Regions from separate parts of the Dermacoccus sp. PE3 genome, predicted to be linked through region 1. Evidence: riboswitches for the same ligand, from Rfam matches in the RefSeq annotation. Region 1 holds a riboswitch; each other region holds the start of a gene.
The links. Region 1 has a riboswitch for S-adenosylmethionine ahead of AA983_RS07385 (bifunctional o-acetylhomoserine/o-acetylserine sulfhydrylase). Riboswitches for the same ligand answer to the same signal wherever they lie in the genome.

Region 1 (10,224 bases):
TGCCGGGTCGAGGTCCAGCGCGGTGCAGGCCTTCTCGACCCAGCGGGTCCACTGCTCGGGGTGGGTGCTCATGGGTCACCATGATGTCAGCGCACTGTCGTCATCCCGGTGGGCAGACTTCGACGCGGTTGGGCCGAGGCCGAGTCGGCCCAAGCGCAGGAGAGTCGGCCCAAGCGACCGCCGCGACATCGGGACGGGAGTCAGGCCGGCCGCTGCGGGTCGAGGTGTTCGGTCCAGGCGGCGTGGTCGGCCCACGTGTCGACGTCGTGCCACTCTCTGCCGGCCGGGGGCACGCGGACGAGGTCGAGCCCGGCGAACAGCGTACGCATCGAGAGGTTCGTCGCGGCGGAAGCGTCGACGGCGACCCGAACCGAGGCTGTCCGGTAGAGCCCGAGCATCCACTGCGCGCGCCCGTCGGCGTCGGTGAGGACGAACCCGTCAACATCAGCGACGGCACCAGCGGCGCTGGCGTTGAGCAGGCGACGCACCGCGTCGCCAGCCCCCGGCACGTCGCAGCCAAGGAGCAGTGTCCAGGAGGCCGGGTCGGTAATCGATGTCAGGCCTCGGGCGAACCCGGCTGCGGGGCCCGATCCGGCCGGTTCCTCCTGGGTGAGGACCGCGCGTGAGGGGAGTGGCGCCGAGGTTCGACCGACGACGACGAGCGTCCGCGCGCCCCGAGCAGCGTTCAGCGAGGCGTCGACGAGTGGGTGCCCTCCGAGGTCGAGAGCGGCCTTGTCGACGCCGCCGAGACGCGAACCGCGGCCGCCGACGAGGACGACCGCGTCGAAGCTCGTTCCGGCCTGTCCCGCAGCGGTATCCATGCCCCCATCATGCCCGCAAGCGCCGGCGCCCCCGATAGTCTGGAACGCGCGAATGAGTAGGTATGCGATCGTTTTGCATAACTAGTCATTGGGCCGATAGAGTCGGCGGCATGTCCAAGGTTCTGACTTCACTGCCGACCGGCGAGCGCGTCGGCATCGCGTTCTCCGGTGGCCTCGACACGTCCGTCGCTGTGGCGTGGATGCGCGACAAGGGCGCCGTTCCCTGCACCTACACGGCCGACCTCGGCCAGTACGACGAGGACGACATCGAGGGCATCCCCGGCCGCGCCGGGCAGTACGGTGCCGAGCTCTCGCGTCTCGTCGACTGCAAGAAGGCCCTCGTCGAGGAGGGTCTTGCCGCCATCGCGTGCGGTGCCTTCCACATCCGCTCGGGCGGTCGCACCTACTTCAACACGACGCCGCTGGGCCGCGCCGTGACGGGCACGCTCCTCGTGCGCGCCATGCAGGAGGACGGTGTCTCCATCTGGGGTGACGGCTCCACCTTCAAGGGCAACGACATCGAGCGTTTCTACCGCTACGGTCTGCTCGCGAACCCGGGGCTGCGCATCTACAAGCCGTGGCTGGACGCCGACTTCGTCACCGAGCTCGGTGGCCGTCAGGAGATGTCCGAGTGGCTCACCGAGCACGGTCTGCCCTACCGCGACTCGGCCGAGAAGGCCTACTCCACGGACGCCAACATCCTCGGCGCCACGCATGAGGCCAAGACCCTCGAGCACCTCGACGAGTCGATGGAGATCGTCTCGCCGATCATGGGTGTGGCCCACTGGGATCCGTCCGTCGAGATCGAGACCGAGGACGTCACCGTTCGCTTCGAACGCGGCCTGCCCGTCGCCATCAACGGCGACGACTTCGGCGGCGACGTCGTCGCGCTGTTCCAGGAAGCCAACGCCGTCGGTGGTCGTCACGGCCTCGGTATGAGCGACCAGATCGAGAACCGCATCATCGAGGCCAAGTCGCGCGGCATCTACGAAGCCCCCGGTATGGCGCTCATCTTCACGGCCTTCGAGCGACTGCTCAACGCCGTGCACAACGAGGACACCATCGCTGCGTACCACAACGACGGTCGTCGCCTCGGCCGCCTGCTCTACGAAGGTCGTTGGTTCGACCCGCAGTCGCTCATGATCCGCGAGGGTCTGCTGCGCTGGGTCGCCACCGCCGTCACCGGTGAGGTGACGCTGCGCCTGCGTCGCGGTGAGGACTACTCCATCGTCAACACCGTCGGCGAGAACTTCAGCTACCACCCGGAGAAGCTGTCGATGGAGCGCACCGAGAACGCGGCGTTCGGTCCCGTCGACCGCATCGGTCAGCTCACGATGCGCAACCTCGACATCGCCGACACCCGCGAGAAGCTCGAGTTCTACGCCGCCTCGGGCGGCCTGGGCCGCGCGCAGACCGACCTCGTCGGCCAACTCGAGCCGGGCGGCGCGAAGCAGATCGCGTCCAACCCCAACGCGGACGCCGAGGCGATCGCCCTCGACGAAGCGGCGATGGAGTTCGGAACCGACTGACCCGCGAACGAGTCGAAGCGAACGCCGGGTCACCCGCAAGTAGGGGGTGACCCGGCGTTCGGCGCGTACACGCGAGGCGAAGCAGGACGAGACCGTAAGGTTGGCCTCGCCGCGAGAAAGGGGAGGTGTCCGCGTGCAACACCTAGGACCGTACGAACTGCTCGACGTCATCGGGCAGGGCGGCATGGGGCGTGTCTGGCGGGCCCGCGACACGCGCTACGACCGTGTCGTCGCGCTCAAGGTGATTGCCGACCAGGAGGCCGACGAGGCCGACTACCTCAAGCTCTTCCGCCGCGAGGCCGACCTCGTGGGGCGTATGAACTCGCCGCACATCGTGCCGATCCACAACTACGGCGAGATCGACGACCAGGCCTACCTCGACATGCGTTACGTCGACGGGCACTCCCTCTCGGGCGTCGTGCGGCAGTTCGGGCCGGCATCGCTCGGTACGGCCATCGAGATCGTCGAGCAGGCTGCCTCGGCCCTCGACGACGCGCACGCCGCGGGCGTCGTCCACCGCGACGTGAAGCCCGCCAACCTCCTCGTCGACCGCAAGGGATTCGTCTACCTCGCCGACTTCGGCATCGCCGTCGTCGACCGGCACAAGGTAGCCGCCGGTTCCCAAATTCTCGGGTCGTGGGCCTACATGGCGCCCGAGCGCTTCACCGCATCATCCGAGGACGGGCCCGCGGTGGACGTCTACGCCCTCGGCTGCGTCCTCTACTACGCGCTCACGGGTGAACCGCCCTTCGCGGGGCGGGAACTGGAGGAGCTGCGCCAGGCCCACCGCCACGCGAAGGCCCCGTCGCTCGTCGGACGCGTCGACGGGGTGACGCCGCGCGTGGACGCCGCTATTCGGTGGGCGCTGCGCAAGGACCCTGCCGAGCGTCCGCCGTCGGCGGGCGAATGGATCGCCGCTATCAAGAAGGAACGCCGTCGTGCTGCGGCCGGCGGCTCCGGACGCCCCGCACCGGCGCCGTCGCGACCCAGTGCCCCGCCGCGCGCGCATCAGGCGTCCCCTGCACGTGTCGCCAGCGCCAGACCGGCGCCGCGTCCCGCGCCGAGCGGCGGTGGCATGTCGACGTTCCTCGTCGCGGTCCTCGTCGTCCTGGTCCTCGTGGCGAGCGGCCTCGCCGCCGTCATCGTCAACAGCCTCTGATCGCGCGGCAAACCGGCTCGCCCGGCACTTCGGGGAGCCGGTAACCTTGCATCGGGTCGGCGCAGGTGCGCCACCATCCCGACTTCCAAGGAGACCTCCCGTGTCCGAACAGATCACCCTGACCGTCGCCGGTGCCCAGCGCGAGGTGGAGGCCGGGACGACGGGCACGGACCTGTTCGGCGACGACAAGGCCGTCCTCGTCATGCGGGTCGACGGCGACCTGTGGGATCTGCACCGCGAGGTGCCGGCCAGCGCCGTCGTCGAGCCCGTCACGGCACAGGAGCCCGAGGGCCTCGCCGTGCTGCGTCACTCTGCCGCACACGTGCTCGCCCAGGCCGTGCAGCAGGCCAACCCCGACGCCAAGCTCGGCATCGGTCCGCCCATCACCGACGGGTTCTACTACGACTTCGACGTCGCCGAGGCGTTCACCCCCGACGACCTCAAGAAGCTCGAGAAGGCGATGCTCAAGATCGTCAACGAGGGCCAGACCTTCCGTCGTCGCGTCATCACCGACGCCGAGGGCCTCGAGGAGCTCAAGGACGAGCCGTACAAGTGCGAGCTCATCGGTCTCAAGGGCAACGCGGCCGATGCTGCCGAGGGCGCCGAGGCCGAGGTCGGCGGCGGCGAACTGACGATCTACGACAACGTGCGTCGTGACGGCAGCGTCGCCTGGGGCGATCTGTGCCGCGGCCCGCACGTGCCGTCGACGAAGGTGCTCGGCAACGCGTTCAAGCTGATGCGTTCAGCTGCGGCCTACTGGCGCGGCAGCGAGAAGAACCCGCAGCTGCAGCGCGTCTACGGCACCGCGTGGCCCACGAAGGACGAGCTCAAGGCCTACCTCGAGCGCCTCGCCGAGGCCGAGAAGCGCGACCACCGCAAGCTCGGCGCGGAGATGGATCTGTTCAGCTTCCCCGAGAACATCGGCCCCGGCCTGCCCGTGTTCCACCCCAAGGGCGGCATCATCAAGCGCGAGATGGAGGACTACGTCCGCCGTCGCCACATCGAAGAGGGCTTCAGCTACGTCGGCACGCCGCACGTGTCGAAGGAAGACCTCTTCTACACCTCGGGTCACCTGCCCTACTACGCCGACGGCATGTTCCCGCCGCTGGACCTCGACGGGCAGAAGTACCGCCTCAAGGCGATGAACTGCCCGATGCACAACGAGATCTTCCGTTCGCGCGGACGCTCCTACCGCGAGCTGCCGCTGCGCTTCTTCGAGTTCGGCACGGTCTACCGCGACGAGAAGTCCGGCGTTCTCTCGGGCCTCACGCGCGTGCGCATGATCACCCAGGACGACTCCCACTCCTACGTGACGCCGGAGCAGGCGCCGGGCGAGATCAAGCACCTGCTCGACTTCATCCTCGGGCTGCTGCGTGACTTCGGGCTGAACGACTTCTACCTCGAGCTGTCGACGCGTGACGAGGCCGGCGACAAGAAGGACAAGTTCATCGGCACCGACGAGCAGTGGGAGGTCGCGACGCAGGTGCTCGCCGACGTCGCGAACGCCTCGGGCCTCGAGCTCGTGCCCGACCCGGGCGGCGCAGCCTTCTACGGCCCGAAGATCTCCGTGCAGGCACGTGACGCCATCGGCCGTACGTGGCAGATGTCGACGATCCAGTACGACTTCAACATGCCCGAGCGCTTCGGCCTCGAGTTCCAGGCTCAGGACGGCACGCGTCAGCAGCCGGTCATGATCCACTCGGCGAAGTTCGGTTCGATCGAGCGCTTCCTTGGTGTGCTCCTCGAGCACTACGCGGGGCAGTTCCCGGCGTGGCTCGCACCGGTTCAGGTGCTCGGGGTTCCGGTCGCGGAGGAGTACTACGACTACCTCGGCGAGGTGGGTGAGAAGCTGCGTCGGGCCGGCGTACGCGTCGAGATCGACACGAGCGACGACCGCTTCCCGAAGAAGATCCGCAACGCCTCGAAGTCGAAAGCGCCGTTCATCCTCATCGCCGGCGAGGAGGACCGCGACAACGGAGCCGTGAGCTTCCGTTACCGCGACGGCTCGCAGAAGAACGGCGTGCCGGTCGACGAGGCCGTGGCCGAGATCGCCGCGTACATCGCCTCGCGCAACAACACGTCGCCCACGGCGGCCGAGGCACCTGCCGAGGCCTGATCCACATACGACGAAGCCGCCGCCCCGATTTGGGGTGGCGGCTTCGTCGTAGTCTCCGCGGTGCGGGCGATCAGGCGGAGGCAGCCTTCGCGGCTGCGAAGCCCTTGTCGAGGTCGGCGATGATGTCGTTCGCGTTCTCGATGCCGACCGACAGGCGCACGAGGCCGGGCGTGACGCCGGCGCCGCGGCGGTCGTCGTCACTGCCCTGGCTGTGCGTCGTCGTCGCCGGGTGGATGGCGAGCGAGCGGACGTCACCGATGTTGGCCACGTGCGAGTGCAGCTCGAGGGCGTCGACGAACGCCTTGCCCGCGTCGATGCCGCCGGCGATCTCGAAGGAGAACACTGCACCGGAACCGGTGGGCAGGTAGCGGTCGGCCAGCTCCTTGTACGGGCTGTCGTCCTTCGAGGCGTAGAAGACCTTTTCGACCTGCGCGTGCTCGCTCAGGTAAGCGACGACCTTCTTAGCGTTCTCCACGTGACGCTCGACGCGCAGCGACAGCGTCTCGAGGCCCTGGGCGATGAGGAAGGCGTTGAACGGCGACACGGCGGAGCCGAGGTCGCGCAGCAGTTCGACGCGCGCCTTGAGAATGAATGCGAGGTTCGCGCCGAGCGCCGAACCGACGCCGAGATCGCGGGCGAAGACGAGGCCGTGGTAGCTCTCGCTCGGCTCGTTGAACTGCGGGAACTTCTCCGGCTCCTTGGCGTAGTCGAACGTTCCGGCGTCCACGAGCACGCCGGCGATCGACGTGCCGTGGCCGCCGAGGTACTTCGTCGCCGAGTGGATGACGACGTCCGCGCCGTGCTCGATCGGGCGCAGCAGGTACGGCGTCGCGACGGTGTTGTCGACGAACAGCGGCAGGCCGGCGTCGTGGGCGACAGCGGCAACACCCGCGACGTCGAGGACCTTCTGGTCGGGGTTGCTCAGCGTCTCACCGAAGAGGAGCTTGGTGTTCGGTCGGATGGCGTTCTTCCACGCGTCGAGGTCACCGATGTCCTCGACGAAGGTGGTCTCCACACCGAGACGCTTGAGCGTGTACTTGAGCAGGTTGTACGTACCGCCGTAGAGAGCGGCCGACGCGACGACGTGGTCGCCTGCCTGCGCGACGTTGAGGATGGCGAACGTCGTCGCGGCCTGGCCGGAGGCCAGCAGCAGGGCGCCGACGCCACCCTCGAGCGCCGCGATGCGCTCCTCGACGGCCTGCGACGTCGGGTTGCCGATGCGGGTGTAGATGGGGCCGAGGTCGGACAGGCCGAAGCGGTTGGCCGCCGTCTCGGCGGAGTCGAAGACGAACGAGGTCGTCTGGTAGATCGGCAGCGCGCGCGATCCGGTGTCCCCGTCCGGCACCTGGCCGGCGTGGATCTGCTTGGTCTCGAAAGCCCAGTCCTGAGCGCTCATGACAACTCCTCGAAAGGTCGCTACCCGTGCGCGAACCTCGCACGCGGGGTGCGCCGGAAGCTCTGCTTCCGCGCTTGCCCGGGCGTATCCGACGCCGGGCCAGGTCGTCACCCGGAGCACCCCGCCGCGGTGGGAGGGTTGCCGGCCAGCAAACCGGGGTTTGACGCTGGCGCTCGTGACCTGGTCCGAGGATATCCCGGGCGGTATCGAGGGGCGGGACTCGTGTCTCACATCGTGGTTTGCCGTGCGGCGCGGGGCGTTTGCCGAAGGGTCAAGCCGTGGTTGACTGGCGCCATGACGATCACCATCGCCCGGGCCAGGCGTGACGACGCCTTCGCCTGTGCAGCGCTTCGGTTGCGCTCGGACCTCGAGGAGGGGCACCCGAATCGGGCCGGTTTCGTGACCGAGTACGCGGACGACTTCCTCTCGGCCTTCGACGAGGTACCCACGTGGATCGCCACCCGTTCCGACGGCACCGTCGTCGGCATCGTGCAGTGCGCCCTCGTCCACCGGATGCCGACGCTCGCGCGCGGCGCCAAGCCGTGGTTGTACGTCGCGTTCGTCTTCGTCGTGCCCGACGAGCGTGGCGCGGGACTCGGCGAACGCATGCTCCGCACCGTCGACGCCTGGGCGGACGCGCGCGGCGTCGAGCGGATGCTGCTCAACACGCGTCCGAAGGCGCGCCCGTTGTACGAGCGTCTCGGATTCGGTGCCCCGGAGGAGCGACACATGCACCGCGACGCACCGTTCGCGGCCACGAAGGAGCAGCGATGAGCGACATCATCTGGGCCCTCGACCAGCGCGAGCGCTGCATCGCCTGCCCGTCGAAGCCGGCGGCGAACGCCGTCGTGCTCTACCTCGGTGAGGACGGCTCGCTGCCGCGCGAGAGCGTCGGATCGCTGGCCGAACGTGGCGTCATGGCCGCGGGCGTCGTGTGGGCGGGTGTGACAGCGGAACTCACCGACGACGACTGGCTCGACCTCGAGGACGCCGCAAGCGGCCTCGGCGGACTCGCGAGCGCCGTCGCCGTCGTGGGTGAAGGCGATGCCGCAGCCGTCGCACAGAAAGTGGCAGAGCGCGTGGGCGGCCTGGCCCACGCGGGCGCTGCGAGCGACGAGCGGCTCGTGGAGAAACTCGCCGAGATCGCTCCGGTCTGACCCGGCGCGCGGGTTTCCCTAGGATGGGGCGCATGGTCACGCAGAACGAGGACTTCACTCCCGAGCACGCCGAGTCCGAGCACGACTTCGCGGGGGAGCCCGACGGGTTCGGCCGACTGTGGACGCCTCACCGCATGGCCTACATCGAGGCCGACCGCCCCTCGAGGGACGCCGGCGACGGCTGTCCGTTCTGCGCGGCGCCGGGCAAGGACGACGCCGAGGGCCTCATCGTGCACCGCGGTGAGCACTGCTTCGTCGTGATGAACCTCTTCCCGTACAACCCGGGCCACCTGCTCGTGTGCCCCTACCGTCACGTGCCGCACTACATCGACCTCACGGACGCGGAGACCGAGGAGTTCACGAAGCTGACGAAGCAGGGCATTCGCGCGCTCAAGGCGGCGTCGAACCCGGCCGGATTCAACCTCGGCATGAACCAGGGCGATGTCGCGGGCGCCGGCGTGGCTGCGCACCTGCATCAGCACATCGTGCCCCGCTGGGGTGGCGACATGAACTTCATGCCGATCGTCGGCCAGACGAAGGCTCTCCCGGTGCTTCTCGAGGACAGCCGTCAGCGCATCGCGGCGTCCTGGCCAACCGACTGACGGCCTCGACCTCGCGGGGCGTGCGGCTCGTGAACGCGGGGTGAGATGTGACTCGTCCGGCGCGGCGCGCACCTCGGCTCGACGTATCGAACCGCTACAGTTGAGTCACCATGCTGAACAAGTACGCGCGCGCCTTCTTCTCCGCGATCTTCCGCCCCCTGGCGCAGCTGCTCCTGCGCCTCGGCATCAGCCCTGACGTCGTCACGATCGTCGGCACGCTCGGTGTCTCGTTCGGCGCGCTGTGGTTCTACCCGCGCGGCGAGTTCCTCGTCGGCACGCTGTTCATCACGGCCTTCGTCTTCTCCGACATGCTCGACGGCAACATGGCCCGCCTGTCGGGTCGCTCGTCGGTGTGGGGCGCCTACCTCGACTCCACGCTCGACCGCGTCGGTGACGCCGCCATCTTCGGTGGCCTCGTGCTCTACTTCGCCGGCCAGGGCGACAACTTCCTCATGGCCTGCCTCGCGCTCGCCTGCCTCGTGCTCGGTTCCGTCGTCTCGTACGCGAAGGCTCGCGCCGAAGGCCTCGGCATGGAGGCGAACGTCGGCATCGCCGAACGCGCGGACCGTCTCGTCGCGGTTCTCGTCACCACCGGCCTCACGGGCCTGTTCGACCTGCCGTACATCGTCCTGACGATCGTCCTCGCCCTGCTCGCAGTCGCCTCCTTCATTACCGTGCTGCAGCGCATGCTCATGGTGCGTGGCCAGGCGCTCGGCAAGGCTCTCGCGAAGTGATGGCTCGGCCCGCTCTCTCCCGTAAGCGAGCGCAGGACGCCGCCACCGTTCTCGCCTTCAAGGCCGGATGGCGTGCCGTGCGCGCCCTGCCCGAGCCGGCTGCGTACGCGCTCTTTGAGAAGATCGCGGACGTCCTTCACCGTCGCGGCGGCAAGGACGTCGAGCGGATGCGCTCGAACTACGCCCGGGTCCGCCCGGAACTCGACGCCGCAGCCCTGGACGACCTCACCCGTGAGGGCCTGCGCTCCTACTTCCGTTACTGGTGCGACGCGTTCCGCCTCCAGTCGCTCTCGCATGACGATCTGCGCTCGCTCGTGCGCACCACCGGTGCCATCGACCAGGTGCGGGCGGACCTTGCGGCGGGGGAGTCGATCGTCCTCTACCTCGGCCACCTCGGTAACTGGGATCTCGCCGGCGCATGGTCCGCCACCGAGCTCGCGCACGTCACGACCGTTGCCGAACGTCTCGAACCCGACGAGCTCTTCCGCGCGTTCCTCGAGTTCCGTGAGGGCCTCGGCATGACGATTATCCCGTTGACGCAGGGCGTCGACGTCATGGGTCAGGTCGAGGCGGCGCTGCGGGTGCCGGGCGCCTTTGCGCCGCTGCTGTCGGACCGTGACCTCACGCAGCGTGGCGTCACCGTGAAGCTCGCCGGACACGACGCGCGGGTCGCCGCCGGGCCCGCGATTCTGGCCCGACGCACGGGTGCT
Region 2 (10,224 bases), 280 kb from region 1:
CTGCGCCGTCTCCTGGCGGGCTGCGGCGGCCTTGGGCGATTCGCCCGGACGCTGCTTGGAGCCACCGGCCGTCTCGACGGTGGCGGTGTCGGCCTCGTCCGTGGTGGCCGGGCGTGACGTGGTCGCACGCGAGCCGCGGGCCCGAGCCAGGGCTGCCGCGCCGGCCGACGTGGCGCGCTCGCCCTCGTCGGCGGAGCCGTCCGCCGGGTCGCCGCCTTCGATCGTGTCGATGTCGTAGATCTGCTGCTCGCCGCGCTGACGACCGAGGGTCTTGCGCGAGCCACGCCCGCGACCGCGCGGACCGCGGCCGACGACCTCTGCTGCCTGCTCGTACGGCTCGTCGCCGTGGTGCACGTCGGCGGCGCGGCGGGGTGCTCCGCCGCGCGCACGGTTGCCGATGTCGGCGCCGTGCAGGTCGTCGGCGACGGCGTCGCGCTGGGCGTAGTCGCGCTCCTCGGTCGGAGCGTGACCGCCGAAGATCGTGGCCTCAACCTCACGCAGACGCTGAGGGATGCGGTTGACCGGCGTGCGCGTCAGCACGAGGAAACCGAAGAACGACACGAGGCCGAGGATGACGCCGGCGCCCCAGAGCGTCAGGCCTGCGGCCAGCGGGCCACCGGAGATGACGCCGAGCACTCCGCCGGCGTCACGCACGGCGTCGACGTCACCCGCGGCCGGGCGTCCGCCGACGAGGTGAGCGATACCGGTGGAGCCGAGGGCGAGGATGCCGAGACCGATCGACATGCGGTGGGTGGGCTGGTGGCCGCGCGGGTGGCGGAACATGTGCAGACCCATGCCGATGAACACGACAGGCAGGACGTAGGCGATGACACCGAACGTTCCCGCGGCGACGGCGTGGACGATGTCACCGAACATGCCGGGCAGGTTCCACCACTCGCGCGCCGCGACAACGATGCCGAGGGCGAGGAGGAAGAAGCCGATGCCGTCGCGACGGTGCTCCGGCTCGAGTTCGGCGGCGCTGGCGCCGACACGACGCACGGCGCCTCCGGCGACGTGGGAAACCCCCATCCAGGCGCCACGAGCGGCACGGCTGGAGGCCGACGGGCCCTGCTGAGCCGAGCTCGAACCGCGCCCCTTGCCGGGCGCGCTCTTGGAGGGCGCCTGCTTGCGGGGCGCGTTCTTCGCCGGGGTGGTGCGGGCGCGCGAGGAGGTGGTGCTCCGACTGTTCGGGGCACTCTTCTTCGCTACGAGAACGCTGTCGTTCGGGGGTGTTTTCCGTGTCGCCACCCGGCCAGATTACGGGAGAAGGCGCGCAGTTCTTCGGCCCCACGCCGGGGACCTCGCGACGATCTGGCGGCCCCGAGGGGCGGCGTGAACAGCGAGTCGCATCTCACCATCCGGGCGACCTCGGGCACATTCGTGGACGGTTCGAGGAGTCGCGTGTCACGGTGTTGCCTGGTCACGAGTTCCAGCGCACAGCCCCGGCTTGCTGGACGGCAACCCTCCACCGCGGTGGGGTGCTCCGGGTGACGACCTGGCTGCGTGCGACCGCACGCAGCAAGTGCGGGTTCGCGACGCTTCTCGTCGGGCGGACCCCTGACGAAGGAGTCTCCTCATGAGTTCTGTCCTTTCGACGCTCGCTGCGACCCGTCAGCCGAAGTCGTTGCCCGCTTCCCTCTCTGCTGTTCGGGCGAGCGCCCGGGCCACCCCTGCAACCGTCTCGGACGGCGTCGGTGTGCCGACCTTGCACCACACGGTTGTCGAGTTCGCGAACCTCGATCACGGTGCCACTGCTCCGGCCCTCGTGGGCGTTGCCGAGGCTGCGGAGCGCATCCTGCGCACCTACGGCTCGGTTCATCGCGGGGCGGGGTACGCCTCGCGTCTGACGACCGGCTGGTTCGAGGAGGCGCGTTCGGAGGTGGCGCACTTCGTCGGTCTCGGCGAGGACAGCCACGTCGTCTTCACGCGCAACACCACGGATGCGCTGGCTCTGCTCGCCCACGTCCTGCCCGACAACGCTCAGGTCTTCGTCTTCGAATCCGTGCACCACGCGGCGCTCCTCCCCTGGCCCGCCGAGCGCACGACGCGACTGTCGGTGCCGTCCTCCCCCGAGGCTGCGATCGCCACCGTCGACGCCGCGCTCTCCCGCTTCCGCGCGACGTCGGATGCGCCCGCGCTCGTCGTCATCACGGGCGCGTGCAACGTGACCGGGGAGATCTGGCCGATCGGTGAACTGGCCGCCGTCGCGCGCTCCCACGGGGCACGGTCGGTCGTCGATGCGGCGCAGCTGGCTCCGCACCGCGTCATCGACGTCGCCGCGTGGGGCGTCGACTACGTCGCGTTCTCGGGTCACAAGATGTATGCCCCGTACGGCGCCGGCGTTCTCGCGGGTCGCGCAGACTGGCTTGATGCAGCCGATCCGTACCTTCCGGCCGGCGGTGCGAGCAAGCGGGTGACAACGGACGACGTCGTGTGGTCCGAGGGCCCGGCACGGCACGAGGGCGGCACGCCGAACGCCGTCGGCGCTATCGCTCTCGCGGCGGCCGCGGCGAAGCTGCGCGCTCACCGTCACGCGATCGAGAACCACGAGCACCGCGTTCACGGCATCATCCGCGACGGCTTGAGCGCGCTGCCAGGTGTGGAGATTCTTCACGTGCTCGGCTCCGACGAGGAGCCTGTCGACGGTGTCGGCGTCACGACGTTCACGGTCGACGGGTACGATCCGACGCTCGTGGCTCAGGTGCTCGCGGACGAGCACGGCATTGCGGTGCGCGACGGCCGCTTCTGTGCGCATCTGTTGTGTGACAAGCGGCTCGGCAAGGGCGCTACGGCGGTGCGCGCCTCTATCGGCCTCGCGACGACGGTGGAGCATGCGCACCGTCTCGTCGCGGCGGTGCGTGCGCTCGTGGAGCGCGGGCCGGCGTTCGAGTACGTGCACACGCCGGGCATCGGCTGGGCACCGGTGGGTGACGAGCGGGATCTGAGCGAGCCCCGCCCCTGGTGACGGACGGCTCGGGCCGCCGGTTCTGGGGACCGGCGGCCCGAGTCATTCGCAATGGCCTTGCCCGGAGGGTGCCCGGAAGGAGTGCCGAGAAGGGCACCAACACGCCCGGTTGCCCGGGCCCGCGTCCGACCGTCAAGTGACTACCCAGACGCCGCCATGGCTTGGCGGGCGGAAATTGCGCCGACCACGGGCTGGTGACAGCCATACGAAAGCTGCCCACCCCGAGAAGTGGACGGCCGTGTGTCGCACCGAGACAGGCCCGCCAGGGCCTGGCCGGAAGGCGCACCGAACAATGCAGCGGTGTGGTTTCACGCGCAGGGAAGGCCGAGCTTGCGAGGCCCAACCCTGCGCGCGAACACCACACCGCGACCGATTGTTCTGAACGCTCCGCCGGCGCGAAGTGCCGGCTACGCGTTCAGAACAATCGGAATGATCATCGGCCGGCGGCGCAGCTTGCCGCCGACGAAGCCGCCGACGGTGCGGCGGATGACCTGCTGGAGCTGGTGGGTGTCGGTGATGCCCTTGCCGCGGGCGTCGGCGAGCGCCTGTTCGATCTTGGGGCGGATGCGTTCGAACACCTCGTCGCCTTCGGCGAATCCGCGGGTGCGGATGTCGGGGCCGGCGACGATCTCTCCGGTGGAGGCGTTGCGGACGACGGTGATGGTGATGAAGCCTTCGTCGCGCAGGACGCGGCGGTCCTTGAGCATGTCTTCGTCGGTGGTGCCGACGAGGGAGCCGTCGACGTAGACGTAACCGACGGGCACGGCGCCGGTGATGGCGGCCTTGCCGTCGACGAGGTCGACGACGACGCCGTTCTCGGCGAGGAGCACCTGCTCGGCGGGCACTCCGGTGGCTGCGGCGAGCTTGCCGTTGGCCACGAGGTGGCGCCATTCGCCGTGGATCGGCATGACGTTCTTCGGCTTGACGATGTTGTAGCAGTAGAGCAACTCGCCGGCGGAGGCGTGACCGGAGACGTGCACCATGGCGTTGCCCTTGTGCACGACGTTGGCGCCGAGGCGCATGAGGCCGTTGATGAGGCCGTAGACGGCGTTCTCGTTGCCGGGGATGAGCGAACTGGCCATGAGGATGGTGTCGCCGGGGCCGACGTCGATGCGGTGGTCGCGGTTGGCCATGCGGGCGAGGGCGGCCATGGGCTCACCCTGGGAGCCGGTGCAGATGAGAACGACCTTGTCGTCCTCGAGCTGGTCGAGCTTCTTGACGTCGACGAGCACGTTGTCGGGCACCTTGAGGTAGCCGAGGTCGGCGGCGATCGTCATGTTGCGCACCATGGAGCGGCCGACCATGGCGACCTTACGGCCGTACAGTTCGGCGGCGTCGAGCACCTGCTGGACGCGGTGCACGTGCGAGGAGAAGCAGGCCACGATGATGCGGCGCTCGGCGCGCTCGAAGACGCGCTCGATGGCGGGCGTGATGTCCTTCTCCGGCGTGGTGAAGCCGGGCACCTCGGCGTTCGTCGAGTCCGTGAGGAACAGGTCGACGCCCTCCTCACCGAGGCGGGCGAAGGCGCGCAGGTCGGTGATGCGCCCGTCGAGCGGCAGCTGGTCCATCTTGAAGTCGCCGGTGCCGAGGATCGTTCCGCCGCCGGTGCGCACGAAGACGGCCAGGGCGTCGGGGATGGAGTGGTTGACGGCGACGAACTCGCAGTCGAACGGGCCGATCTGCTCGCGCTGACCTTCCTTGACCGCCATCGTGTACGGGCGGATGCGGTGCTCCTTGAGCTTCGCCTCGATGAGCGCGAGGGTCAGCGTCGAGCCGATGAGCGGGATGTCGCTCTTCATGCGCAGCAGGTACGGCACGGCGCCGATGTGGTCCTCGTGGCCGTGCGTGAGCACGATGGCCTCGATGTCGTCGAGGCGATCCTTGATGTACTCGAAGTCCGGGAGGATGAGGTCGACGCCGGGGTGGTCCTCGGGGAAGAGCACGCCGCAGTCGATGATGAGCAGTCGACCCTCGTACTCGACGACGGTCATGTTGCGCCCGACCTCGCCGAGGCCTCCGAGGGCGACGACGCGGACGCCGTTCTTGGCCAGGGCGGGCGGTGCGCTCAGTTCGAGTGCGGTGTCGTTCACGAAAGTCCCGATTCGCTCAGGCCTTCGCGCAGGCGCGCACGCATGTCGTCCGTGGCGGGCAGCAGCGGAAGGCGGATGAAGTCACTGTCGATGACACCCTTGTCGGCCATGGCGGCCTTGGCCATGATGGCGCCCTGCGAGGTGTTCATCAGGGCGTCGATGGCCGGGATGAGCCGGGTGTGCAGCTCACGGGCGCGGGTCATGTCGCCGGCGTCCACGGCGTCGATCATGGCGCGGAACTCGTTACCGGCGACGTGTCCGACGACGGAGACGAGACCGACGGCGCCGAGACTGAGCCAGATGAGGTTGGAGACGTCGTCACCGGAGTACCAGAGCAGGTCGGTCTCGTTCATGAGCTTGGTCGCCTCGAAGAAGTCGCCCTTGGCGTCCTTCACGGCGAGCATCTGGTCGATCTTGGCCAGTTGACGGATCGTGTCGCTCGCGAGCGGCGTGCCCGTGCGGCCCGGAATGTCGTACGCCATCGCGGGCAGATCGGTGGCACCGACAACGGCTTTGAAGTGTTCGACGATGCCGGCCTGCGTCGGCTTGTTGTAGTACGGAGTCACGACGAGCACGGCGTCGGCGCCGACGGCCGCGAGCGCCTTGGCCGCGCGCACCGAGTGTGCGGTGTCGTTCGTTCCGACGCCTGCGGTGACGGCGCAGCGGTCGCCGACGGCGTCGACGACGACGCGGACGGTCTCGACGTTCTCCTCGTCCGTGGTCGTCGCGGACTCACCGGTGGTGCCGTTGACGACGAGGCCGTCGTGTCCGTTGTCGACGAGGTGGTTCGCGAGGCGAGCCACACCCTCGTAGTCGATGGAGCCGTCAGGTTTCATCGGTGTGACCATGGCCGTGACCATGCGTCCGAAAGGTGTCGTCGTCATGCGCCCCAGGCTAATGCACGGCCTCCGGCTGTGGCCCGAAGCCTCGCGCGAGGCGGTCCGGCACTCGACACGGGCACGGCTGTGTGGGGGCAGCGCCGTACAGTGGCCGGGTGCAGCAGTATCTCGACCTCCTCACGCGCATCCTCGACGAAGGCGCCGTCAAGGGCGATCGCACCGGTACCGGCACCCGCAGCGTGTTCGGCCACCAGATGCGCTTCGATCTGTCGCAGGGCTTTCCCGTCACCACGACGAAGAAGCTTCACCTGCGTTCGGTCTTCGGTGAACTTCTGTGGTTCCTGCGCGGTGACACCAACGTCGGCTGGCTGCACGAACGCGGCATCTCGATCTGGGACGAGTGGGCCGACGAGTTCGGCGACCTCGGCCCGATCTACGGCCACCAGTGGCGCAGCTGGCCCACCCCGGACGGCCGGCAGGTCGACCAGTTGGCGCAGGTCGTCGAGGCGATCAGGACGAACCCGAACAGCCGTCGCCACATCGTCTCCGCGTGGAACGTCGCCGACGTCGACGACATGGCCCTGCCGCCGTGCCACACGATGTTCCAGTTCTACGTCGCCGACGGGAAGCTCTCGTGCGGCCTCTACCAGCGCAGCGCCGACGTGTTCCTCGGGGTGCCGTTCAACATCGCGAGCTACGCGCTGCTCACGCACATGGTGGCGCAGGTGACCGACCTCGAGGTCGGCGACTTCGTCCACACCCTCGGCGACGCGCACCTGTACTCCAACCACCTCGAGCAGGCGCAGCTGCAACTGACGCGCACGCCGAAGCCGCTGCCGCGCCTCGTGCTCAACCCCGAGATTCGCGACATCGACGGCTTCGACCTCGACGACATCCGCCTCGAGGGCTACGAGGCCGAGCCCACGATCAAGGCACCGATCGCGGTCTGACCGCACCGAAACACCCCTCGCCGGCTCCCGACCCGGCGCGTTCGAAGGAACCGACATGAGCCACCTGACATCCATCGCCGCCGTCGCGCGCAACGGCGTCATCGGCGCCGACGGAGACATGGTCTGGAACATTCCGGAGGACTTCAAACACTTCAAGCGCACGACGATGGGGCACCCGATGATCATGGGGCGCACCACGTTCGAGGGCATGGGTGCGTTGCCCGGCCGCCGCTCGATCGTCGTCACGCGCAACCCGGAGTACGCACCGAACCTCACCAAGGGCGACGACGTCGTCGTCGTGCACTCGCTCGACGAGGCGCTCGAGGAGGTCGCCGGCGAGGACGCCTTCGTCGTCGGTGGCGCACAGATCTACGAGGCCGCGATGGACGAGGTGACACACCTGCTCATCAGCGAGATCCCCCTCGAGCCCGAGGGCGATGCCCACTTCCCCACCATCGACCCGAAGCATTGGCGCGAGAGCGACCGCGACCCGCGCGATGGCTTCACCGTCGTCACGTACGAACGGCGCGAAGCATGACGCCCGACGAGCGGCGCGACGAGGTCGAGCCGGCCGTGGGTCATGGGGAACACGGCCACGGACAACACGGCAATGGACAACACGGCGGTGGGCAACACGACGTGGACGGCCGACACGACGGCCCCGTGGACGCGCTCCACGAGGACGAGGGTGCGGTCAAGAAGGACTCGATCTCACTGGCCGTCGCCACCGGCGTCTACGGCATCAGCTTCGGGGCTCTCGCCATCGCGGCGGGCCTCAACACGTGGCAGGCGATGGCGCTGTCGCTCCTGCTCTTCTCGGGCGGTTCGCAGTTCGCCGTCGTCGGAGTTCTCGGTGCCGGCGGCACGGGCGCATCCGCCGTCGCGACCTCGACGCTCCTCGGTGTGCGCAACTCCATCTACGGCCTGCAGCTGAACGCGATCCTGCGCCCCCGCGGTCTCAAGCGTGTCGTCGCTGCGCAATTGACAATCGACGAATCCGCCGCCATGGCCGTCGGTCGCCCGACGGCGAAGCTGTCGGGCATCGGTTTCTGGTGGACCGGCTTCGGCGTGTACCTGCTCTGGAACTTCATGACGTTCGTCGGCACCATCGCGGGCAACGCCATGGGCGATCCGAAGAAGTACGGCCTCGACGCCGCAGCGGTCGGTGCGTTCCTCGCCCTGCTGTGGCCGCGCCTCGGCACGCTCCAGGGCAAGCTGACGGCCGGGCTCGCGGCCGTCATCGCCCTCGGCCTCTCCCCCGTCACCCAGGCCGGCCTGCCGGTGCTCGCCACCGTCGTCGCGGCCATCGCGGTCGGCCTGTGGTGGTCGACACGCACGGACGAGGTGCCGACGCTGCCGAGTGACGACGCCACCGAGGAAGGGGCGGGCGCATGAGCACCTGGGCCACCGTTCTGCTCGCGAGCGGCCTGTCGTTCGTCCTCAAGTTCATCGGCTACCTCGTGCCGCCGAAGTACCTCGAAGGCAAGAAGACGTCGAACGTCGTCGCCCTGTTCCCCGTCGCGTTGCTGACGGGACTCGTGTGCGTTCAGGCGTTCGTCGGTGACCACGGCAAGCTGGTGCTCGACGCTCGCGCCGCCGCCGCGCTCGCCGCGGTCGTCGCGCTCCTGTTGCGCGCGCCGTTCATCGTCGTCGTCCTCGTGGCCGCCGCGACGGCCGCGCTCATCCGCTTGATCTGACCCGTCGACCGGCCCGGTCACGAACGGGCCCGGCGACGGAACGACACAACGAACGAACCCGGCCTCCCCCCAAGGAGGGAAGGCCGGGTTCTTTCTTCGGCGTCACCGCTGACGGGAGTCGACAGGCGTCAGGCCGCCTTCGGCTGCACCTGGCGCTGCACGAGGTCGGTGACGTTCTGCGGCTTGCGCTCGAGCTTCGCGGCGAAGTCGTTGGGCAGCGACAGACGGATGATCGTCCACCACGCCGAGGCGACCTGGCGCGGCAGCGAACCCGTGACGTACGACAGGCCGTAGCGCTCGCAGATGTCCTGTACGTCCTTGCTGATCTCCTCGTAGCGGTTGCTCGGCAGATCCGGGAACAGATGGTGCTCGATCTGGTAGCTCAGGTTGCCCGTGGCCACGTGCATCGCCTTCGAGCCCGAGATGTTCGCCGAGCCGAGCATCTGACGCAGGTACCAGTCGCCGCGGCTCTCGCCGACGATCGACTTCTTCGTGAAGGTCTCGACGCCGCTCGGGAAGTGACCGCACATGATGACGGAGTGCGTCCACAGGTTGCGCGTGAGGTTGGCGATGAAGTTGGCCTTGATCGTCTGCTTGCCCGAACCGGTGAGCGCCGCGAGGAGCGGGTGGGCGACGTAGTCCTTCGTGAACTGCTCGCGGATCTTGTGCAGCACCTTGCGGCTGTCACGCTGGAAGACGGCCTTGTCCTTGCGGCCCTTGAGGTACTTGCCGAGCTCGAGGTCGTACGCGGCGATGCCGTACTCGAAGAAGCACGCGTTGATGAAGTTCCACGCCGGCTGGCCGAGGTAGAACGGCACCCACTTCTGGTCCTCGTCGACGCGCATGATGCCGTAGCCGAGGTCGTTGTCGCGGCCGATGACGTTCGTGTACGTGTGGTGCAGTTCGTTGTGCGAGTGCTTCCACAGGTCCGACGGCGACGCGTTGTCCCACTCCCACGTCGAGGAGTGGATCTTCGGGTCGCGCATCCAGTCCCACTGGCCGTGCATGACGTTGTGGCCGATCTCCATGTTCTCGAGGATCTTCGCGGCGGCCAGGCCGACCGTGCCGACGACGAACACCGGCTTCTTCTTGGAGAACAGCAGCAGGGCGCGCGAGCCCATCTCGAGGTAGCGCTGGCCCTTGATCACGCCGCGGATGTACGCGGCGTCCTTCGCGCCCCGGCTCTCGACGATGCGGGCGCGCACGGCATCCAGCTCCTCGCCGAGGCGCTCGATGTCGCTGCGCGTGAGGTGTGCGACCGGGTTGACGTCCTTCTTCTGCATCGCGGTCATCGTGCGTCCTTTCGTCGGGGTGACGTGTGAGTCGTGAGGGTTCGGTGGGCGCCGGGGCGGTTGTCGCTCGCGTGGTGGGGTGTGGGGTTCATCGCCCGATCTCGCAAGCCCCGGCGACGCTGGAGATGCAGGTCTGCACCATGACGCCGTCGCCTTCGCTTCCCGAGGTGATCTCGCCGGTGCGCAGATCGCGCACGTTTCCCGAGCGCAGGGGCAGCACGCAGCCGTAACAGATGCCCATGCGGCAGCCGGAGGGCACGAGGGCCCCGGCGGCCTCGGCGGCGTCGAGGATGGCGGTGTCGCCGGCGACGTCGAGTTCGAGCGTGTTCGAACCGTCGTGGAGGGTGAGCGCGCCGCCCTCGCCGGGCTCGGCCAGTTCGACGGTGAACTC
Region 3 (10,224 bases), on a different contig from region 1:
ACGGGCACGCTGACGGGGACGGGCTTCTTCGAGGGCGACCCGTACGAGGTGTTCAGCCTCATCAAGCGCGATCTGCGCGTGAAGGATCTGGGCAAGCGTGACGCGGCGTCGGTGCTCGCGCCGATCGTCAAGGCGCTGGGGACGAAGGCGCTCAAGCACCCGCCGTTGCCGGAGATCGAGAGCCAGCCGCGCTGGAAGCGTCACCTCGCGAAGGTGAACCCGATGTCGCGGGCGGCCGATTCGATCAGCTACCACTACGACGTCTCGAACGCGTTCTACGAGAAGGTGCTCGGCCCGTCGATGGCGTACACGTGTGCCGTTTACGACGCGGCGACGGATTCGCTGGAGGAGGCGCAGGAGCGCAAGTTCGCGCTCGTCGCGGACAAGCTCGACCTGCAGCCGGGCGATCGGTTGCTCGACGTCGGCTGCGGCTGGGGCGGCATGGCGATCCACGCCGCGCGCGAGCGTGGCGTGAGCGTGCTCGGGGTGACGCTGAGCCGCGAGCAGGCGGAGTGGGGTCAGCGCGCGGTGCGCGAGGCGGGCCTGGAGCACCTCGTCGAGATTCGCCACAGCGACTACCGCGACGCCACGGAGACGGGCTTCGACAAGGTGAGCTCGATCGGTCTGACGGAGCACATCGGCGTGAAGAACTACCACGACTACTTCACGTTCCTGCACTCGAAGCTGCGTGACGGCGGGCGTCTGCTCAACCACTGCATCACGCGTCGTGACGACACGGCGTCGGCGCGCCCGGAGCCGTTCACGGACCGCTACGTGTTCCCCGACGGTGAACTGGCCTCGCCGGGGCGCCTCATCGCGGAGTGCCACGACGCCGGGTTCGAGGTGCAGCACGACGAGAACCTGCGCCTGTCGTACGCGCACACGCTGGCCGCGTGGTGCCGCAACCTCGAGGCGAACTGGGAGTTCTGCGTCGGCGAGGCCGGCCTGCCGACGGCGCGCGTGTGGGGCATCTACATGGCCGGCTCGCGCCTGGCGTTCGAAGAGGGCTGGCTGCACCTGCACCAGGTGCTCGCGACGAAGACGACGGAGAACGGCGACAACGGCGGCTACCCCCTCGGCTCGCACTGGAAGGGCTGAGCCTTCTCGTTCGGCTGCTTGACGACAGCGCCTGCTTCCCGCGGGGAGCAGGCGCTGTCGGTCATGAATCAGGAACCGTCGTCGAGCATCTTGGAGAGTTCACTCAGGACCCGCTTCTTCTCGGTCTTCACGCGGGCTGGGTCGCCGGCCTGGAGGAACTCGACAGCACTGAATCCATCGCCCTGGCGGCGGTTTTGCGGTGGTTCCAGTCCCTCGATGAGAATGGCTTCCATCGTGGAGATCAGGTTTGCGAGGGTGAATGTCGTCGGAGGCTGGGACAGGGTGCCGTCGTTCTTGACCGAGCAGACGCCGAACCATGAGAACCGATCCCATCGACCGCTCAGCCGGTCGCGGGTGTGCTCACCTAATCGAGCTCCGAGTCGTCCGGGAGAGGCTTGTCCGACGTAGACCACGCGGGAGCCATCGTGAAGGAGATAGACGCCCGCCTGCTGACTGAAGTCCACGCGGACGGACCCCGTTTGTTGTTGCCCGAAGAGCCTCGGTCCGCCCTGGCCAGTGGTCCAGAGCACCTCGCCGCGCTGCCAGAACATGCCGAAAGCGTTAATGAGCCCCATGTCGGAGGAGTCGTCCACCGCGTCGTCAGTGACTTCGATGCCCGCGGAGGCCGGAACGACCGCTCGGAGCGCGTACAACCCTCGATCGACTTTGAGGAACGGAGAAGCGTCCCCCTCTTTGCGCAGCGACTCTGAGATCACGGCTGCCACGGTGGCCGCAGGGGTGGCTCCGACCTTCTTGCGAAGGCCCGAGTCGCTGATCTTCCGGGCGACCGAGGCGTAGTGCAGCGGACCGCCTTCCACTTCTAAGACCCGAATGATGGCGTCGCGCCATCCCATGTCAGTCAAATCCTTCTCCTGCTCGCGTCGATCGGACAGATCGCCAGAGGCCTGTCGTTCGGAGAGTACCTGCGAGGATGAGCCCATGTCTGTCACGGTGCATGAGGTTCTCGACGATCTGCGCGAGAAAGCGACGTCTGAGCGCGACAAGGGCTCGCGGTTCGAGCAGCTCATGGCGGCGTACTTGCAGACGGATCCGTTGTTCGCCGATCAGTTCTCTGACGTGTGGTTGTGGCAGGACTGGCCGGGTCGTGACGGCAAGAGCGACACCGGGATTGATCTCGTCGCCGTTGACCGGGTGACGGGCGAGAACGTCGCGATCCAGTGCAAGTTCTACGCCGACAACCACACGGTGTCGAAGGGCGATATCGACTCTTTCCTGTCGGCGTCGGGCACGTCGAAGTTCGGGCAGCGCATCATTGTCGATACGGGCGCACCGTGGGGGAGGAACGCTGAGGACACCATCCGCGATCAGGCCGTTGCGGTGCGCCGCATCAGCCTCGCGGACCTGCAGGAGTCGAACGTCGACTGGTCGAAGTTCTCCTGGTCGGCTCCCGGCACCCTCCCCACGGTGGGCAAGAAGAACCCCCGCCCGCATCAGCGCACCGCGATCGACAAGGTGATCGACGGGTTGAAGACGCATGATCGCGGCAAGCTGGTCATGGCGTGCGGTACGGGTAAGACGTTCACGTCGTTGCGCCTGGCTGAGCAGCAGGTCGGCGCGGGCGGCAGTGTGCTGTTCCTCGTGCCGTCGATCTCCTTGCTGAGTCAGACGGTGCGTGAGTGGGCGGCGAATGCCGAGGTGCCGCTCGACATGATCGCGATCTGCTCGGATCCAAAGTCGACGAGCCGTTCCAACGCGGTCGAAGACATCTCTGCGGTGGACGTCGCGTTGCCGGCGTCGACGAACAACGCGGTCGTGCAGGAGCGTTGGGCGCGCGCAACCGAGCGTTCCGAATCGATGACGGTGGTGTTCTCGACGTATCAGTCGATCGACGTCGTCGCTGCCGCGCAGAAGCATGGCGGCTTCGAAGCGTTCGATCTCATCGTTTGCGACGAGGCGCACCGCACGACGGGTGTGAGCGTCGCGGGGCAGGACGAGTCCGCGTTCGTGCGCGTGCACAACGACGACGTCATCAAGGGCGTCAAGCGTCTCTACATGACGGCGACGCCTCGTATCTTCGGGGAGGACTCGAAGAAGAAGGCACTCGATGGTGCCGCGGAGCTCGCGTCGATGGACGACGAGGCGAAGTTCGGCCCGGAGCTGCACCGCCTCGGGTTCGGGGAAGCGGTCGAGAAGAACCTGCTCACCGATTACCGCGTCCTCATCCTCGCTGTCGACGAGGAGTACGTGAGCAAGAACTTCCAGTCCGAACTTGCGCAGGACGGCGAGATTCAGCTCGGCGATGCCGCGCGCATGGTCGGCTGTTGGCAGGGGCTTGCGAAGCACTTCGACACGGTTGAAGGGGAGAGCCTCGCGCCGATGAAGCGCGCGGTCGCGTTCGCGAAGGACATCAAGACGTCCAAGGCGATCGCTCAGGCCTTCCCGGATGTGGTGAACAAGCACGTCGCTGCCGTCGATCTGCCCGACGACGCCGCCGATGCGCAGTCGAACGACCTGCTGATCGAGATCAAGCACGTCGACGGCTCGTTCAACGCGCTGGCCCGGAACGAGCGTCTCGACTGGCTCAAGGCCGAGCCGGCTGACAACACGTGTCGCATCCTGACGAACGCGCGCTGCCTGAGTGAGGGCGTGGACGTGCCGAATCTCGACGCGGTGCTCTTCCTCACCCCGCGCTCGTCCGAGGTGGACGTCGTGCAGTCCGTCGGGCGCGTCATGCGCAAGGCGCCTGGCAAGGAGTACGGGTACATCATTCTGCCCGTCGCTGTTCCCGCGGGCACGCCGCCTGAGCAGGCGCTGAACGACAACAAGAAGTATGCGACGGTCTGGCAGGTGCTGCGCGCGCTGCGCGCCCACGACGACCGATTCACCTCGACGGTCAACCAGATCGAGCTGAACAAGAAGAAGCCGACGAAGAAGATCGGTATCGCGGGCATCGACGCCGACGGCACCGTCCACACGCCCGATGAGGAAACCACTCAGGGCGAGCTCGACCTCATCTGGGGTGAGTGGTCGGATGCGATCTACGCGAAGATCGTGCAGAAGGTCGGCGAACGCCGCTACTGGGAATCGTGGGCGGCCGATGTCGCGAAGATCGCCGAACAGCACATCGCCCGCATCAACGGCATCCTCACAGGCCCCGACTCTGCCGTGACGGCGGAGTTCGAGCGGTTCCTCGACGGGTTGCGCGGCAACCTCAACGAGGGCATCACGCGTGAGGACGCGGTGGAGATGCTTGCCCAGCACCTCATCACCCGTCCCGTGTTCGAGGCGTTGTTCGGTGGGTACGACTTCGCCGAGCACAACCCCGTTGCGCAGGCGATGGAGAAGATGCTCGCCCTGCTCGACGAGCACTCGCTGGATACCGAGAACTCATCGCTCGAGGGGTTCTATGCGTCGGTGCGTTCGCGCGTGGAGGGCATCGACAACGCCGAGGGGCGCCAGCGGATCATCGTCGAGTTGTATGACAAGTTCTTCTCGACGGCGTTCAAGCGCACCGTCGACAAGCTTGGCATCGTCTACACGCCCGTCGAGGTCGTCGACTTCATCCTGCGCTCTGCGGACGCTGTGCTGCGCGAGCACTTCGGGCAGACGCTCTCGGATGAGGGAGTGCACATCCTCGACGGGTTCGTCGGCACGGGCACGTTCATCGTGCGCCTGCTGCAGCTCGGGCTCATCGAACCGCACGACCTGGCGCGCAAGTACGCCAGCGAGTTGCACGCCAACGAGATCCTGCTGCTCGCGTACTACATCGCCGCCGTCAACATCGAGACGACGTATCAGGACTTGCGCGGGTCGCTGGAGCAGCCGACGGACTACGAGCCGTTCGAGGGGCTGATCCTTACCGACACGTTCCAGTCGTGGGAGAACGACGACCGTCTCGACACCGAAGTGTTCGTGCAGAACAACGAGCGCCTGGAGAAGCTCAAGAAGCTCGATATCCAGGTGATTGTGGGCAACCCGCCGTACTCGTCGGGGCAGGACTCGGCGAACGACAACAACGCGAACGAGAAGTACCCCGACCTCGACGCCGCGATCCGTGATACCTACGCCGCAAAGTCGAGTGCGACGAACAAGAACTCGCTGTACGACTCCTACATCCGCGCCATCAAGTGGGCGAGCCTGCGGATCAAGGACCGCGGCGTCATCGCGTACGTGACGAATGGTGGCTGGCTGGATTCGAACACCGCCGACGGGATGCGCAAGAGCCTCGCCGAGGAGTTCAGCGACATCTACGTCTACAACCTGCGCGGCAACGCACGCACTGCAGGCGAACAGCGCAAGAAGGAGGCAGGCAACGTATTTGCCGCCGGTGGTAGAACGACTGCGGCCGTACTGGTGGTGGTAAAGGACCCTGCCAAGTCGGGCTCCGCGACGATCCACTACACCGACATCGGCGACTACCTCACCCGCGAGCAGAAGCTTGCCAGAGTCGCCAAAGCAGTCGATGTCAAGGGACTCGGAGCCGTGACCATCGCCCCGAACGCGCATGGCGACTGGCTCAACCAGCGCCGCGACGACTTTGAGGCGTTCCTGCCCCTTGCGGCGGACCAGGGTCCGCGAGGAATCTTTCAGGTCGGAAGGCCAGGTGTTCAGAGCAACCGGGACGCTTGGGTCTATAACGCGGGCAGAAAGCGCATTGCGCTTGCCATGCGCCGTGCCGTCCAGACGTATGAAGAAGCCCTCGCTGGCGAGCGGTCCTACGACCCGGCCAGAATCAAGTGGTCCTCTTCTCTTGAATCGCGTTTGGCCCGCGGACAACGCATCGGATTCGACCCCGGCCGCCTAGGGCACGCGATGTACCGCCCCTTCGAAAAGGCCAATCTGGTGATCGACCCCGACTGGTTACACCGTCCAGGAATCCTCCCAGTTTCCTTCCCAGTTCCCAATGTTGACAATTTGGGAATCGTGACGATGGGCCCGCGGGACGTTGCTCTTCCCGCAGTCCAGATGCTCGATTGCGTCCCCGACACAGCGTTGTTCGGTTATGCGACCCAGTTCGTGCCCCGGTACCGCTACGAGAAGGTCGATGCTGACGAAGGCATGCTGTCGCTCGGCACCTCAGCCGCACACGACGTCGTCGACGGATACCGCCGCATCGACAACATCACCGATGAGGCGCTGACGAGGTTCCAGGCGGCGTACGGAACCTCGATCACGAAGGACGACATCTTCTTCTACGTCTACGGGCTACTGCACTCGCCCGACTACCGCGAGACGTACGCGGCGGACTTGAAGAAGATGCTGCCGCGCATCCCGCTCGTCGAAGACGCACAGCCGTTCATCGACGCAGGGCGCAAGCTTTCCGAGTTGCACCTTGGGTACGAGACCGTCGAGCCGTACCCGCTCGAGGGGCTTGATGCGCAGCCAGTCGATGGTCAGGATCCGTATGCGTTCTACGCGGTGGGCGACAAGAAGATGCGCTTTGGCAAGCCGTCGGTCGAGCAGAAGGCCGCGGGTGAGCGTCACGATCGCTCGACGATCCACTACAACGGCCATATCACCCTCTCGGGGATCCCGCAGGAGGCGTACCGCTACATCCTGGGCTCGCGCTCGGCGATCGAGTGGATCATCGACCGCTACTACGTCAAGACGGACAAGGCCTCGGGCATCGTCAACGACCCGAACGACTGGTCGAAGGAGGTCGGCGACCCGCGGTACATCATCGACCTCCTAGCCCGCATCGTCACAGTGAGCCTCGGAACGATGAAAATTGTCGACTCCCTCCCTTTCTTGAAGGCTAAGTCGCAGCCATGAAAGTGACCGGCAAGATCCAGGATGAGAGTGTCAGTTGCGCTCTGGCAGGTGAAAAGTTTGACGGGCACTCCTGCACTCGAACAGCTTGGGGCTTTAGGGGTGTCATTGCGGATGGAACCGTGTGATGGGCCAGGCCTGGAAGGTCTCCGGCCCTCGCCTTTGGCTAGAGATGCCGGGCGAGAAGGAGGCACACCTCGCGGATAGGGGCTGTGAGCCAGGCAAGGTTCGTTGCGGTGTGGCCATTGTGAGCGCGGTTGCCGCGCTTTCACGGATGTCGCGGTGCAGGGAGTGCTTGCGCTTGGCTGGCCATGGAAGGCCATCGAAAGCGAAGCGAGCGGTTCTGCCCGGCCGCGGGTACGGAGTGCCAAAGGCGGCCGTTCGGATCGTTGGCGGGGGTGCGCCAGGATCGAAGCGTTGAAGTGGGAGTCGTCGCCGGTAGGGGCCCCTCGTCGGAGCTCCCTAGTGAGCGACGATCGGAAGGCGATCGACTGCGGGTGTCCAGGTTGCCCGCGACAACAGCACGACCTTCCGTTAGATCCCGCGATGCGGACACTCACCAACCAATAACTGTTCGTTCTGCGAAACCTGCGCTTACGTTATGAGTGGGTCACGAGTTCCGGCGACAAGTCTCGGCTGGCCGGACGGCAACCCTCCGCTGCGGTGGGGTGCCCCGAGTAACGACCTGGCGCGTCGCCGCCCGGCGTCTGCGCAAGCGCAACGAACGAAGAGGTTGTCATGACACTTCTCGCCACCCACGCTCCCGCCACGACGCCCGGCCTGCGCATCGAGCGCCTCGGCCCGGCCCTGGGCGCCGTCATCCACGGCATCGACTTGGCGTCCATCGACGAGGTCGCGGCCTTCGACATCCGCCGCGCCCTGCTCGCCCACAAGGTGCTCTTCTTCCGCGACCAGCACGCCTTCGACGACGATGCCCAGGTGCGCCTCGGCAACCTGCTCGGCGAGCTGACGCCCGGCCACCCTGTCGCTGGCAATCACGAGCGCAGCGAGATCTACAACATCGACTCGAGCGACCCCGAGTTCTCCTTCTCCGACGTCTGGCACACCGACGTCACGTTCATGAAGCGGCCGCCGGCCATCAGCATCCTCCGCGCCGTGACGCTCCCGCCCTACGGCGGCGACACGTCCTGGGCCGACAGCCAGGCCGCCTACGACTCCCTCTCCGCACCCTTCAAGGCGCTCGCCGACCAGCTGCTCGCCGTCCACGACGGCAACCGCGAGTGGGGCGCCTTCCTCAAGAAGAACGGCGGCCACGAGTGGGAGGGCGAGATCGTCACCGAACTGCCCGCCGTCGAACACCCCGTCGTCCGCGTCCACCCCGAGACCGGCCGCCGCGGCCTCTTCGTCAACCCCGGCTTCACGTCCCACGTCAGCGACGTCTCCGAAGCCGAATCGCGTGCCATCCTCGACGCCCTCTACGCCCACCTCACGCAGCCCGAGCACACGATCCGTCACCGCTGGGCGCCCGGCGACGTCGGCATCTGGGACAACCGCGCCACCTCCCACTACGCCAACCGCGACTACACGAACACCCGCGTCATGCACCGCGTCACCGTGCGCGGCGACGAGCCCCGCGGCGTCGACGGCCTGCGCGCTCAGTAAGCGCACCGAAAACTGATCGACGCTCCACCGTCGGGGGTGATGAGATGACCGACATGATCGAACTCATCGCCCCCGACGCCGCGCGCTACGACGACTGGTCGGCCATGCTGCGCGAGTTCCGCGACGCCACCACCGACTCGCGCGACGACCGCTGGGTGTGCGCGGGCGGCATGGACGGATCGGGCTTCTTCGCGGGCACCGACGTCGACATCACCCCCGACGGCTTCGCCGCCTACGTCGAAGACTGCGCCCGCCAGGGCAACACGATGTGGCCGCCGCACACCGGCCTCGTCCACTGCTCCTACTTCTGGATCGTCGACGACGGCGCCCTCGTCGGTCACCTCGCCCTGCGTCACGCGCTCAACGAGTTCCTCTACGAACTCGGCGGCCACATCGGCTACTCCGTGCGGCCGGCCGCTCGCGGACGCGGCATCGCCAAGGAGGCTCTGAAGCTCGGGCTCGCCGAAGCCGCCGCGCTCGACATCGCCCCCGTGCTCGTCTGCTGCGCGCAGACGAACGGCGCCTCGCGCGCCGTCATCGAGGCCTGCGGCGGGCAGCTCGAGGACGTTCGTGAAGACAGCCGCCGCTACTGGTTCGGCGACGGGCCGCGCCCCACCGGCCCCACTGCGTGACGTTCGCCCAAATTCGTGATGCAGGTGTGACCTGCGCGCGCGGTGTCAAAGCCCTGTGACCTACCCGACACCGCATAACGTGGCCCTGCTCACACTCACACGAAAAGGGAGGTCTCCGTGCCCGCGTCGAGCACCAAAACCCCCGAGCGCGACGGGAACACGCCCCCGGTCGCGGTCGACCTACCCCGGCAGATCACGGGACGTCAGAAGATCGTCATCGCCGTCGCGGCCGTCATCGCCGCCATCGGCTGGACGATGGTCGCGTTCGTCCGCGGCGAGCACGTCAACTCGATCTGGTTCGTCATGGCTGCCGTCGGCAGCTACGTCATCGGCTACATGCTGTACAGCCGCCTCATCCAGTACAAGGTCATCCGCCCGCGCGACGACCTCGCCACCCCGGCCGAGCAGTTCGAGAACGGCCAGGACTTCATGCCGACCGACCGGCGCGTGCTGTTCGGTCACCACTTCGCCGCCATCGCCGGCGCCGGCCCGCTCGTCGGCCCCGTGCTCGCCGCGCAGATGGGTTACCTGCCGGGCACGCTGTGGATCATCTTCGGCGTCATCTTCGCGGGCGCCGTGCAGGACTACATGGTGCTCGCCATCTCCACGCGCCGCGGCGGTCGCAGCCTCGGCCAGATGGCGCGCGACACGCTCGGCCCCGTCGGTGGCTGGGCGGCGATGTTCGCCGTCATGGCGATCATGATCATCCTGATCGCGGTGCTCGGCCTCGTCGTCGTCAACGCCCTTGCCGAGTCACCCTGGGGTGTCTTCTCGCTCGCGATGACGATCCCGATCGCCCTCTTCATGGGGTGCTACCTGCGCTTCGTGCGCCCCGGCGCCGTCTCCGAGGTCTCGGGCATCGGCGTCGTCCTGCTGCTCCTCGCCATCGTCGCCGGTGGCTGGGTTGCCGGCACCGACTGGGGCAAGGACATGTTCACGCTGTCGCCGACGGCGCTGTCGTGGGCCATCATCATCTACGGCTTCGCCGCCGCCGTCCTTCCGGTGTGGCTGCTGCTCGCTCCGCGTGACTACCTGTCGACGTTCATGAAGGTCGGCACGATCGTGCTGCTCGCGCTGGGCATCGTCATCGCGCGCCCGTCCATCGACATCCCGGCCATCACGTCGTTCGGCAAGGAGGGCA

Region 2: another riboswitch for S-adenosylmethionine. It lies ahead of AA983_RS06175 (aminotransferase class V-fold PLP-dependent enzyme); the one in region 1 lies ahead of AA983_RS07385 (bifunctional o-acetylhomoserine/o-acetylserine sulfhydrylase).
Region 3: another riboswitch for S-adenosylmethionine. It lies ahead of AA983_RS03225 (TauD/TfdA family dioxygenase); the one in region 1 lies ahead of AA983_RS07385 (bifunctional o-acetylhomoserine/o-acetylserine sulfhydrylase).

Annotation. Positions count from the first base shown of each region.
Region 1 is NZ_LDCM01000002.1:417,989-428,212, forward strand. Features, by position in the region: gene AA983_RS07360 (DUF6457 domain-containing protein) at 1-72, opposite strand, end outside; gene AA983_RS07365 (molybdenum cofactor guanylyltransferase) at 201-821, opposite strand; gene argG (argininosuccinate synthase) at 932-2,350, shown strand; gene AA983_RS07375 (serine/threonine-protein kinase) at 2,484-3,509, shown strand; gene thrS (threonine--tRNA ligase) at 3,610-5,625, shown strand; gene AA983_RS07385 (bifunctional o-acetylhomoserine/o-acetylserine sulfhydrylase) at 5,696-7,021, opposite strand; SAM riboswitch class IV at 7,087-7,202, opposite strand; gene AA983_RS07390 (GNAT family N-acetyltransferase) at 7,316-7,795, shown strand; gene AA983_RS07395 (hypothetical protein) at 7,792-8,178, shown strand; gene AA983_RS07400 (HIT domain-containing protein) at 8,211-8,780, shown strand; gene pgsA (phosphatidylinositol phosphate synthase) at 8,891-9,514, shown strand; gene AA983_RS07410 (phosphatidylinositol mannoside acyltransferase) at 9,514-10,224, shown strand, end outside.
Region 2 is NZ_LDCM01000002.1:135,180-145,403, reverse strand. Features, by position in the region: gene AA983_RS06185 (DNA translocase FtsK) at 1-1,029, opposite strand, end outside; SAM riboswitch class IV at 1,419-1,531, shown strand; gene AA983_RS06175 (aminotransferase class V-fold PLP-dependent enzyme) at 1,577-2,965, shown strand; gene AA983_RS06170 (ribonuclease J) at 3,373-5,055, opposite strand; gene dapA (4-hydroxy-tetrahydrodipicolinate synthase) at 5,052-5,939, opposite strand; gene AA983_RS06160 (thymidylate synthase) at 6,050-6,844, shown strand; gene AA983_RS06155 (dihydrofolate reductase) at 6,900-7,382, shown strand; gene AA983_RS06150 (AzlC family ABC transporter permease) at 7,484-8,239, shown strand; gene AA983_RS06145 (AzlD domain-containing protein) at 8,236-8,541, shown strand; gene AA983_RS06140 (acyl-CoA desaturase) at 8,670-9,833, opposite strand; gene AA983_RS06135 (ferredoxin reductase) at 9,922-10,224, opposite strand, start outside.
Region 3 is NZ_LDCM01000001.1:682,773-692,996, reverse strand. Features, by position in the region: gene AA983_RS03240 (cyclopropane-fatty-acyl-phospholipid synthase family protein) at 1-1,098, shown strand, start outside; gene AA983_RS03235 (HTH domain-containing protein) at 1,167-2,039, opposite strand; gene AA983_RS03230 (type ISP restriction/modification enzyme) at 2,038-6,831, shown strand; SAM riboswitch class IV at 7,437-7,552, shown strand; gene AA983_RS03225 (TauD/TfdA family dioxygenase) at 7,567-8,451, shown strand; gene AA983_RS03220 (GNAT family N-acetyltransferase) at 8,496-9,083, shown strand; gene AA983_RS03215 (carbon starvation CstA family protein) at 9,201-10,224, shown strand, end outside.